3 regions of the Arthrobacter sp. 10T419 genome follow, and region 1 is predicted to be linked to each of the others. Evidence: riboswitches for the same ligand, from Rfam matches in the RefSeq annotation. Region 1 holds a riboswitch; each other region holds the start of a gene.
The links. Region 1 has a riboswitch for S-adenosylmethionine ahead of AC1DBD_RS14240 (bifunctional o-acetylhomoserine/o-acetylserine sulfhydrylase). Riboswitches for the same ligand answer to the same signal wherever they lie in the genome.

Region 1 (3,212 bases):
GATCCGGTAATCGGGCACCCGGTTGTAGATCGAGGTGTCGGCGTTGGCGGCGGACTGGCCATGCCGGATCATGATGATTTTCCCGGGCGCACTCACAGCCCAAGCATAGGCACTTGCAGTCAACTCCCGGCAACGGCAGGCAAGATAGAACCATGTTGGTTCCCTCCCGCCGTCGGCTGCGGCTAGAAGTCTGGATTGTCCTGGGCCTGTCCCTGGGGCAGTCGGCGGTGTACTCGGTAGTGCAGCTGCTGGACAAGATGACCAGGGCGCCGCTGGCGCAGGGCACCTCGACGCTGAACCGCTCGCAAAGCAGCCGGGAGTATTTCGACCTCACGTACCAGTTGCTGGACATCATCTTCGCCCTGGTCCCGGTGGTGCTGGTGATCCATTTCCTGACCGAACTCCGGCCCGCCGGCATGGCCGCCGGCACGGGCAGCTCGGCGTTCCGGAAGCTGGGCTTCAACTTCGCCCGGCCCGGCAAGGACCTGCTCCAGGGCCTCGGCCTCGCTGCCCTGATCGGCATACCGTCGCTCGGGCTCTACGCGGCCGGGCGGGCGCTGGGGATCACGACGGCGATCATCCCCAGCGCACTGGACTCCTACTGGTGGACGGTGCCGGTCCTGATCCTCTCCGCGATCCGGCACGGGATCGTGGAGGAGGTGATCGTGGTGGGCTACCTGCTGGACCGGCTCGGCAAGTTCGGCTGGGGCATGCCGCTGGCGATCTTCGCCAGTTCGATGCTGCGCGGCAGCTACCACCTCTACCAGGGCTTCGGGCCGTTCATCGGCAACGCCGTCATGGGCGTCATCTTCGCGCTGATCTACACGAAGACGCGCCGGGTGATGCCGCTGGTGATTGCGCATGCGCTGCTGGACATCGTGGCCTTCGTCGGATTCAGCCTCTTCGGCAAGGCGATCGGCCTGGGCTGAGCAGGCATAACCCGCGTTGCCCCCAGTGGCCCGCCGCCGGCGACGGGTTAAAGTGTTTCGGCCGCCAGCGGTGGGTGGCATCATTGGCACCCGCTGCTGGCGGCCGAAGTTTTTCGGGCAGGAAGCGTCAGATCGTGACGGCTCCGGAATCGGTTTCGAAGGTGACGGACAGGATTCCCGGCGTCCCGTGCGGGGCCAGCCAGTTCACGTCCACGTCCTCCAGCGGCTTCTCGACCGGTTCACCCAGCCACTCGGTGACCCGCTCGGCCGAGCCCGCGATCGTGAGGGCAGACATCTTCACGTTGCTCTCATAGGCGTTGGACGGGTGCAGGGCGGGGTCGCCTTCCCACTTGAGCATGTAGGGGACCTGCGGATCCGCGATCAGGCCCAGGATGCCGATCTGCTTCCAGACCAGTTCGCGGCCGTCGGGGAACTTGCGGTTGCCGTTGACGGCGGAGCGGCCCAGCCGCTCCTCGAACGGTGCCAGGTCGTCAACCTCGACGCACCAGCCCATCCAGCCACCGCCGGCGGCCGAGCGGGCGCGGACTGCCTGCCCGAACGGCGCCTTGTCGGAGGCCGGGTGGTCCAGGACCTCCACGACCTCGAGGTACTTGTGCCCGGCAAGCGGGATAATCATGTTGCGGGTCCCGAACCGGGGGTGTATTCCGCCCTTGACGGCTTCGACCCCGAGGGCGGTCGCAATACGTTCGGTGGTGGCAGCCAGGCCATCTTGTTCACAGGCGTAAGAGACGTGATCCATGCGCATGCCCTCATCTTGGCACTTTGTGATGGAGCTCTCAGCTTAGGATGCCCTTACCGTGATGGGATGTCATTTTCCGGAGCTCACCGCGCGGATTTGCCCGGCCAGAACCACGGCACTTTCCGGCTCCCGGGCGTGCGCCGGGCGGCGGTGGGGCCGTTCTTCATTTTCGTCACAAAGCTATCCAGGCGTAATGGCGCGTTCGTAGACTGAAGCCAGGTCATGAGCGCCAGCATCGAGCCCCGGCTTGCTGGCCGGCAACCCTCCTTGCGCGGTGGGGTGCCCCGGGTGAAGACCTGGCCCGCCGGCGTCCGCCGGCAGGCAAGCGCGGCGCCAGAGCCGTTCCGGCCCCAGAGGCCAGGGGCGGCCTGTGCCCAGTCATTAGGGAGCTCTCCGATGTCCAACGCCTGGTCCTTTGAAACCCGCCAGATCCACGCCGGCCAGGAGCCGGACTCCGCCACCGGCGCGCGGTCGCTGCCGATCTACCAGACGACGTCGTTCGTCTTCCCCAGTGCAGAGAGCGCCGCCAACCGGTTCGCGCTCGCCGAGCTCGCCCCCATCTACACCCGGATCGGCAACCCCACCCAGGACGCGGTGGAACAGCGGGTCGCGAGCCTGGAGGGCGGCCTTGGGGCGCTCCTGCTCAGTTCCGGCCAGGCCGCCGAAACCTTCGCGATCCTCAACATCGCCGAGGCAGGAGACCACGTCGTCGCCAGCCCCAGCCTCTATGGCGGGACCTACAACCTGCTGGCCCACACGCTGAAGAAGTTCGGTATCTCCGTGACGTTCGTGGAGGACCCGGACAACCTTGAGCAGTGGCGCGATGCCGTGCAGCCGAACACCAAGCTGTTCTTCGGCGAGGTGGTCTCCAACCCCCGCCAGGACGTGCTGGACATCGAAGGCGTCGCGGACGTCGCCCACCGGGCCGGGGTGCCGCTGATCGTGGACAACACCCTCTCCACCCCCTACCTGATCCGCCCGATCGAGTGGGGCGCCGACATCGTGGTGCATTCGGCCACCAAGTATCTCGGCGGACACGGTGCCGCGATTGCCGGCGTGATCGTCGACTCCGGCAACTTTGACTTCGGCAAGGACCCGGAGCGCTTCCCCGGCTTCAACACCCCGGATCCCACGTACAACGGCCTGGTCTATGCCCGCGACCTCGGGGCGGACGGGGCGCTGGGAGCGAACCTGTCCTTCATCCTCAAGGCCCGGGTCCAGCTGCTGCGCGACCTCGGTTCGGCCGTCTCGCCGTTCAACGCCTTCCTCATCGCCCAGGGGATCGAGACGCTGAGCCTGCGGGTGGAACGGCACGTCGCCAACGCCCTGCGGGTGGCCGAATGGCTGGAAGCCAGGGACGACGTCGAATCCGTCGCCTACGCCGGGCTGCCGTCCAGCCCCTGGTACGAGCGCGGCCGGAAGTACGGCCCGAAGGGGACCGGCGCCGTCGTCGCGTTCAACCTCGCAGGGGGAGCGGAGGCCGGCAAACGCTTCGTCGACGCCCTCGAACTGCACTCCCATGT
Region 2 (3,212 bases), on a different contig from region 1:
CACTAAGCTGAAGGCATGACTACCCCCGCCTCTGTTCCGGCCCGCGCGACAGTGCTGGTGTTCCTCGATCCCGCGTTTGAGAAGGGCCGCGTCGCCGACTCGTCCAAGCCGCAGCTGATGGCCACCGACCAGGGTGCCACCCGCGGCGACGGCGTTTTCGAGTCGCTGCTGGTGGTGGGGGGACGCCCGCGCAAGCTGCAGGCCCACCTGACCCGGCTGGCCGGCTCGGCGCGCGCGCTGGAGTTGGACATCCCGGCGGAGGACGCCTGGCGGCGCGCGATCGAGACCGCGGTCAGCGAATACCGCGGCCGGGCCGCCACGGCGGTCGGAGCCGCCGGCGACGGGGCCGGCGGAGCGGACGAGGTCGTGGTGAAGCTGCTCGCCAGCCGCGGCGTGGAGGGCGCGGCCACGCCGACGTGCTGGGTGCAGGCCTCGCCGCCGCCGGAAGCCGGCCGCCGGCAGCGCGAGACCGGCATCGACGTCATCCTGCTGGACCGCGGCTACGACAGCGAGGTGGGCGAACGCGCCCCGTGGCTGCTGCTGGGCGCCAAGACCCTGTCCTACGCGGTCAACATGGCGGCGCTCCGGTACGCCCACCACCAGGGCGCGGACGACGTCATCTTCACCTCCGCCGACGGCCGGGTCCTGGAGGGCCCGACGTCGACCGTGCTGCTGGCGCACCTGGAGACCAGCGACGACGGCGCGGGCGGCGTCCGCACCGTGCGCCGGCTGATCACCCCGCAGCTGGACAGCGGAATCCTCCCGGGCACCTCGCAGGGCGCCCTGTTCACCGCGGCCAAGGCCGCCGGGTGGGAGCTCGGCTACGGCCCGCTGGTACCTGCCGATCTGTACGACGCCGACGCCGTCTGGCTCATCTCAAGCATCCGGCTCCTCGCCCCGGTGAACCACATCGACGGCAAGGAGATCGGCACCCCCGAACTGCGGCGGCAGCTCACGGCCGAGCTCAACGAACTGTTCGCCACGATCGAGTAGGATCCGGCCGGTCCCGGGTGATGCTGCTCCGCCCCCGGAAAGGTGCCATGCCAGCGTCCGCGTGACTTAACATGACGACGCCGCCGGTGCCGCCGGCGTCGTAAGTGCTACGTTTTTGGGGAGTAATGAGACCCGGCGCCAAGCCCTGACTGGCCGGTCGGCAACCCTCCCTTTCGCGGCGGGGTGCCTCAGGTGAATACTCGGCATATCGACCATTCGAGCTGCAAGCGTGAAAGTAAGGAGATCCGTCGTGCCCGACGCATCCGCACCCGCTGTGCCCGCCACAGCCCCAGCCCAATCCCCCGCCGCACCCGGACCCGCCGAGGAAAGACTGGCGTACCGGCTGTTCACCGGGCCCGATGACCGCAGCTTCTGCGAGCGCGTTTCGGCCGCCCTGGCCGAGTGCTACGTCCTGCACGGCAGCCCCTCCGCCACCTTCAACGGCAGCACCGTGATCGTGGCCCAGGCCGTCGTGCTGCCGGCCGCGATCGCGAGCGCCGACGCCGCCGTCGCCAACGCGGTGGATGAGCTCGACGGCGCCGAGTTCACCGGCGAGGGCCACGCATGAGTTACGCCGGAGACCTGAGCCCGCAGGAAGCCTGGGCCAAGGTCGGGGCGGGCGCCATCCTGGTGGACGTCCGCACCGAGGCGGAATGGTCGCAGATCGGCGTCCCGGTCACCGGGGCCGGCACCGAAGACCGGCAGGATCCGCTGTTCGTCCAGTGGACCCTGGCCGGCGGAGCCCCCAACCCGCACTTCCTGGAGCAACTGCAGCGGCAACTCCAGCGGCAACTGCGGCAGCACGCGCCTGGCGCCACGGCGGCCGAGCTCATCTTCCTGTGCCGTTCCGGCGCCCGCTCGGTCGCCGCCGCGAACGCCGCCACGGCGGCCGGCTTCACCGCCTACAACGTCCTCGAGGGCTTCGAAGGCGAACCGGGCCCGACCGGCGCCCGGACCGTGAACGGCTGGAAGAACCACGGCCTGCCGACCAACCTGGAAAGCACTAAGTGAGCTTCAATCCCGATGCCCAGGGCTGGAGCCCGGACACCCAGGCCGTCCGCGGCGGACTCGACCGCACCGGGTTCCAGGAAACCACCGAACCGATCTTCCTGAACTCGGGCTTCGTCTACGAATCCGCCGCCGCGGCTGAGCGCGCCTTCACCGGCGAGGACGAACGGTTTGTCTATTCCCGCTACGGCAACCCCTCGGTGGCCACCTTCCAGGAACGCCTCCGGCTGTTGGAGGGAACCGAGGCGTGCTTTGCGACGGCGTCGGGCATGTCTGCGGTGTTCACCGCTCTCGGGGCATTGCTAGGGGCCGGCGACCGCGTGGTCGCCGCCCGCTCGCTCTTCGGATCCTGCTTCGTCATCCTCAATGAGATCCTGCCGCGCTGGGGCGTGGAGACAGTCTTCGTGGACGGCCCGGACCTCGAGCAGTGGCGGTCGGCGCTGGCCGTGCCGACGACGGCCGTGTTCTTCGAATCTCCCTCGAACCCCATGCAGGAAATTGTGGACATCGCCGCCGTGAGCGAACTGGCGCACGCCGCCGGTGCGACCGTGGTGGTGGACAACGTCTTCGCCACTCCCCTGCTGCAGCGGTGCGGGGAGCTGGGCGCGGACGTGGTCGTGTACTCCGGCACCAAGCACATCGATGGCCAGGGCCGGGTGCTCGGCGGCGCGATCCTGGGCACCCGGGAATTCATCGAGGGCCCGGTCAAGCAGCTCATGCGCCACACCGGCCCGGCATTGTCCGCCTTCAACGCCTGGGTGCTGAGCAAGGGACTGGAGACGATGGCCCTGCGGGTGAACCACTCGTCCGCCTCGGCGCTTCGGCTGGCCGAATGGCTGGAGGCCCAGCCCGCGGTCAGCTGGGTTAAGTACCCGCTGCTGCCGTCCCACCCGCAGTACGAGCTGGCCGCCAGGCAGATGAAAGCCGGCGGCACGGTGTTGACGCTGGAGCTTTCGCCCTCGCCCGGCCGCTCCGCCAAGGAAGCCGCGTTCGCGCTGCTGGACGCGTTGCGGATCATCGATATTTCCAACAACCTCGGTGATTCAAAGTCCCTGATCACGCATCCGGCCACCACCACGCACCGCGCCATGGGCCCGGAGGGGCGCGCGGCTATCGGGCTGAGCGACGGCGTCGTGCGGCTCTCGGTGGGGCTGGAAGACGTCGAGGACCTGATCCGCGACCTCGGGCAGGCGCTCAAGCAGGTCTAGCCC
Region 3 (3,212 bases), on a different contig from region 1:
ACCGTCATGCTGGGCCACTCCGGCGTCGGCAAATCCACCATGGTGAACGCACTCACCGGCGCCGAACGGGCCACCGGCGGCGTCAACGCGGTCACCGGCCGCGGCCGCCACACCTCCTCCTCCGCGCTGGCGCTGAAGGTTAGTGATGCGCCTGCGGGCAGCTGGATCATCGACACCCCGGGCATCCGCTCCTTCGGCCTGGCCCATGTGGACCCGGACCGGATCCTGCGTTCCTTCCCGGACCTGGCTCCTGGCACCGATGACTGCGAGCGGGGCTGCAAGCACGACGCCACCGCCGTCAATTGCGGCGTGGACGCCTGGGTGCAGGGCGGCCACGCGGGCCCGTCCGGCCCTGCCCGGCTCGCCTCGCTGCGCCGGCTGCTGGGCACCGATCCGCGGCTGGAAGCGCAGGACACCAAGGAACTCGGCAGCGTCTCATAGCCGAGTCTACTTGGCGGCAGCGACGTGGCCTCCCTGCCCGCGGCGCGTTTTGACGGTAGTTTGGAAGCATGAGCCAACCAGCTTCGAGCTACAACGATGACCTGCGCCTTGCCCATGTACTGGCAGATTCCGTAGATTCCCAGACCATGAGCCGCTTCAAGGCGCTCGACCTTCGGATCGAGACGAAGCCGGACCTGACCCCCGTCACCGACGCGGACAAGTCCGCCGAGGAAGCCATCCGCGGGCAGCTGTCCCGCTCCCGCCCGCGCGACGCCGTCCTGGGCGAGGAGTTCGGCAGCTCCGGCCACGGTTCGCGCCGCTGGATCATCGACCCGATCGACGGCACCAAGAATTTCGTCCGCGGCGTCCCGGTCTGGGCCACCCTGATCGCCCTCGTCGACGAAGGCGAACCCGTGGTGGGCGTCGTCAGCGCCCCCGCACTGGGCAAGCGCTGGTGGGCCGCCAAGGGCGCCGGCGCCTACATGGGCCGCTCACTGGCCGCCGCGACCCGGCTGCGGGTCTCCAACGTCTCCCGGCTCGCCGATGCGTCACTGTCCTATTCGAGCCTCGGCGGCTGGAAGCAGCGCGGCAACCTCGACGAGTTCCTCGGACTCACCGAGGAGGTCTGGCGTACCCGCGCCTACGGCGATTTCTGGTCCTACTGCCTCGTGGCCGAAGGCGCCGTCGACATCGCCTGCGAGCCCGAACTCAACCTCTACGACATGGCGGCGCTGGTCCCGATCGTGACGGAGGCCGGCGGCCGCTTCACCTCGCTCGAGGGAGAGGACGGCCCCTTCGGCGGCAACGCGCTGGCGACCAACTCGATCCTGCACTCCGAAGTCCTCAAGCGCCTCAACCCGGGCCTCGACGACCTGCTCTAGCCGGCCACGCCCGAGGCAGCCCGTAACACTACGCTTCATATTCCGCCCTCCCTTTTCCGTGCGACCGGCCATGTCCTAGGCTCGAAGCAGGTCACGAGTGCCAGCGCAAAACCCCGGTTTGCTGGCCGGCAACCCTCCATTCGCGGCGGGGTGCCCCGGGTGACGACCTGGCCGGTCCGGAGCGGACCCGGCAAGCGCGGATCCCCTGTGTGCGGGGTCCTTTTCGAGCGAGGTCCCATGACGACTGCCACCATCCCCACCCACACCACCAGCGCCGGCGGCCCGGAGTTCACCGACGCACGCTTCGACGCCGCCCGCCGGCCACTGTCCGCGGTTTCCGGCGCCGAAATCCTGGCCCCCCTGATCCAGGGCGGCCAGGTCCGGTACGCCAACCTGGACTACGGAGCCTCCGCCCCGGCGCTGTCCGTGGTGTCCGCCTACCTGAACGAGATCCTGCCGTACTACGCCAGCGTGCACCGCGGCGCCGGCTACGCCTCCCAACTGAGTACCTCGGTGTACGAAAACGCCCGGAACATCGTCCGCGGGTTCGTCGGCGGCCGTCCGGATGACTCCGTGATCTTCACCCGGAACACCACCGACGCACTGAACCTGCTGGCCGGCTGCCTGCCCGTCGACGACGGCCGACACACCGGCGAGGTGCTTTACCTCGACATCGAGCACCACGCCAACCTGCTGCCCTGGCAAAACGTCCCGCACCGCAGCGTCGTCGCGGCGCCCACCCTCGCCGGCACCGTGGAGCGGCTCCGGGCGGAACTCGCCCTCGGCGGAGTAAGCCTGCTCGCCGTGACCGGCGCGTCCAACGTCACCGGCGAAATCCTGCCGATCCGTGAGCTGGCCGCGCTGGCGCACGAATTCGGCGCCCGGATCGCCGTCGATGCGGCCCAGTTGGCCCCGCACCGCCGCATCAACATCGCCGCGGACGACGTCGACTACCTCGCCTTCTCCGGCCACAAGCTCTACGCCCCGTTCGGCGCCGGCGTGCTGGTGGGCCGGCCGGACTGGCTGGACGCCGGCACCCCGCACCTGGCCGGCGGCGGCGCAGTACGGGACGCACGGCTCGACGCCGTCAGCTGGACCACCGGGCCGGCCCGCCACGAGGGCGGCTCCCCCAATGTCCTGGGCGCGGCCGCGCTGGCCCGCGCCAGCCAGGTCATCGAGGCGCTGGACGAGCAGCAGTGGCACGCCCACGAGGACGCCATCCGTTCCTTCCTGGTCGAGGGGCTGGAGCGGATCGACGGCGTAACGGTCCACCACATCTTCGAGGACACCGGCCGGGAAGGCGGCCCCGGGACGATCGGCGTGGTCAACTTCTCGGTCGCCGGTTACGACGCAGGCCTGGTCGCCGCATACCTGTCCGCGGAGCACGGCATAGGCCTGCGCGACGGCCGGTTCTGCGCCCACCCGCTGCTAAAACGGCTCGGCCTGCCCGCCGGTTCGCTCCGGGCCAGCTTCGGCCTCGGCTCACGGCTCAACGACGCGCAGCGGCTGCTCGCCGGGCTCCAGGAGCTGCGGCGGAACGGCCTGGGCTGGGACTACGTCGTGGACGCCGGACGCTGGGTGCCGGCCAACGACACGCGCAGCTATCCGCACTGGGCGCCGAACACGCCTGGCACCGCTGGCGCAGCCCCCTGCTCCGTCGACTGACCGGCAGCGCAGCCCGGGCCGCGTGCGGTAAATTCGACAGGTACGCACCAGAGCTGCCGAAGGAGATCGCACGTGGCACGCGGCGGCCCCAAACTGCACCACCCCGGACTGCAGGGTGGCCCAAAACTGCAGCACCAGCGGCGGCGGGAGCTCGGGCAGAGCTTCCAGGACGGCGGCGAGCACTACGACCGCGTCCGGCCCGGCTATCCGGCGGATTCTGCCGAT

Region 2: another riboswitch for S-adenosylmethionine. It lies ahead of AC1DBD_RS00220 (DUF1737 domain-containing protein); the one in region 1 lies ahead of AC1DBD_RS14240 (bifunctional o-acetylhomoserine/o-acetylserine sulfhydrylase).
Region 3: another riboswitch for S-adenosylmethionine. It lies ahead of AC1DBD_RS10930 (aminotransferase class V-fold PLP-dependent enzyme); the one in region 1 lies ahead of AC1DBD_RS14240 (bifunctional o-acetylhomoserine/o-acetylserine sulfhydrylase).

The regions. Positions count from the first base shown of each region.
Region 1 covers NZ_JBFTHF010000008.1:193,551-196,762, reverse strand. The annotation lists gene AC1DBD_RS14255 (histidine phosphatase family protein) at 1-72, opposite strand, end outside; gene AC1DBD_RS14250 (CPBP family intramembrane glutamic endopeptidase) at 153-929, shown strand; gene AC1DBD_RS14245 (VOC family protein) at 1,057-1,695, opposite strand; SAM riboswitch class IV at 1,908-2,023, shown strand; gene AC1DBD_RS14240 (bifunctional o-acetylhomoserine/o-acetylserine sulfhydrylase) at 2,086-3,212, shown strand, end outside.
Region 2 covers NZ_JBFTHF010000001.1:47,487-50,698, reverse strand. The annotation lists gene AC1DBD_RS00225 (aminodeoxychorismate lyase) at 16-993, shown strand; SAM riboswitch class IV at 1,115-1,229, shown strand; gene AC1DBD_RS00220 (DUF1737 domain-containing protein) at 1,244-1,561, shown strand; gene AC1DBD_RS00215 (rhodanese-like domain-containing protein) at 1,558-2,004, shown strand; gene AC1DBD_RS00210 (O-succinylhomoserine sulfhydrylase) at 2,001-3,209, shown strand; gene AC1DBD_RS00205 (glutamate--cysteine ligase 2) at 3,206-3,212, opposite strand, start outside.
Region 3 covers NZ_JBFTHF010000005.1:185,504-188,715, reverse strand. The annotation lists gene rsgA (ribosome small subunit-dependent GTPase A) at 1-441, shown strand, start outside; gene hisN (histidinol-phosphatase) at 510-1,322, shown strand; SAM riboswitch class IV at 1,412-1,525, shown strand; gene AC1DBD_RS10930 (aminotransferase class V-fold PLP-dependent enzyme) at 1,560-2,987, shown strand; gene AC1DBD_RS10925 (class I SAM-dependent methyltransferase) at 3,060-3,212, shown strand, end outside.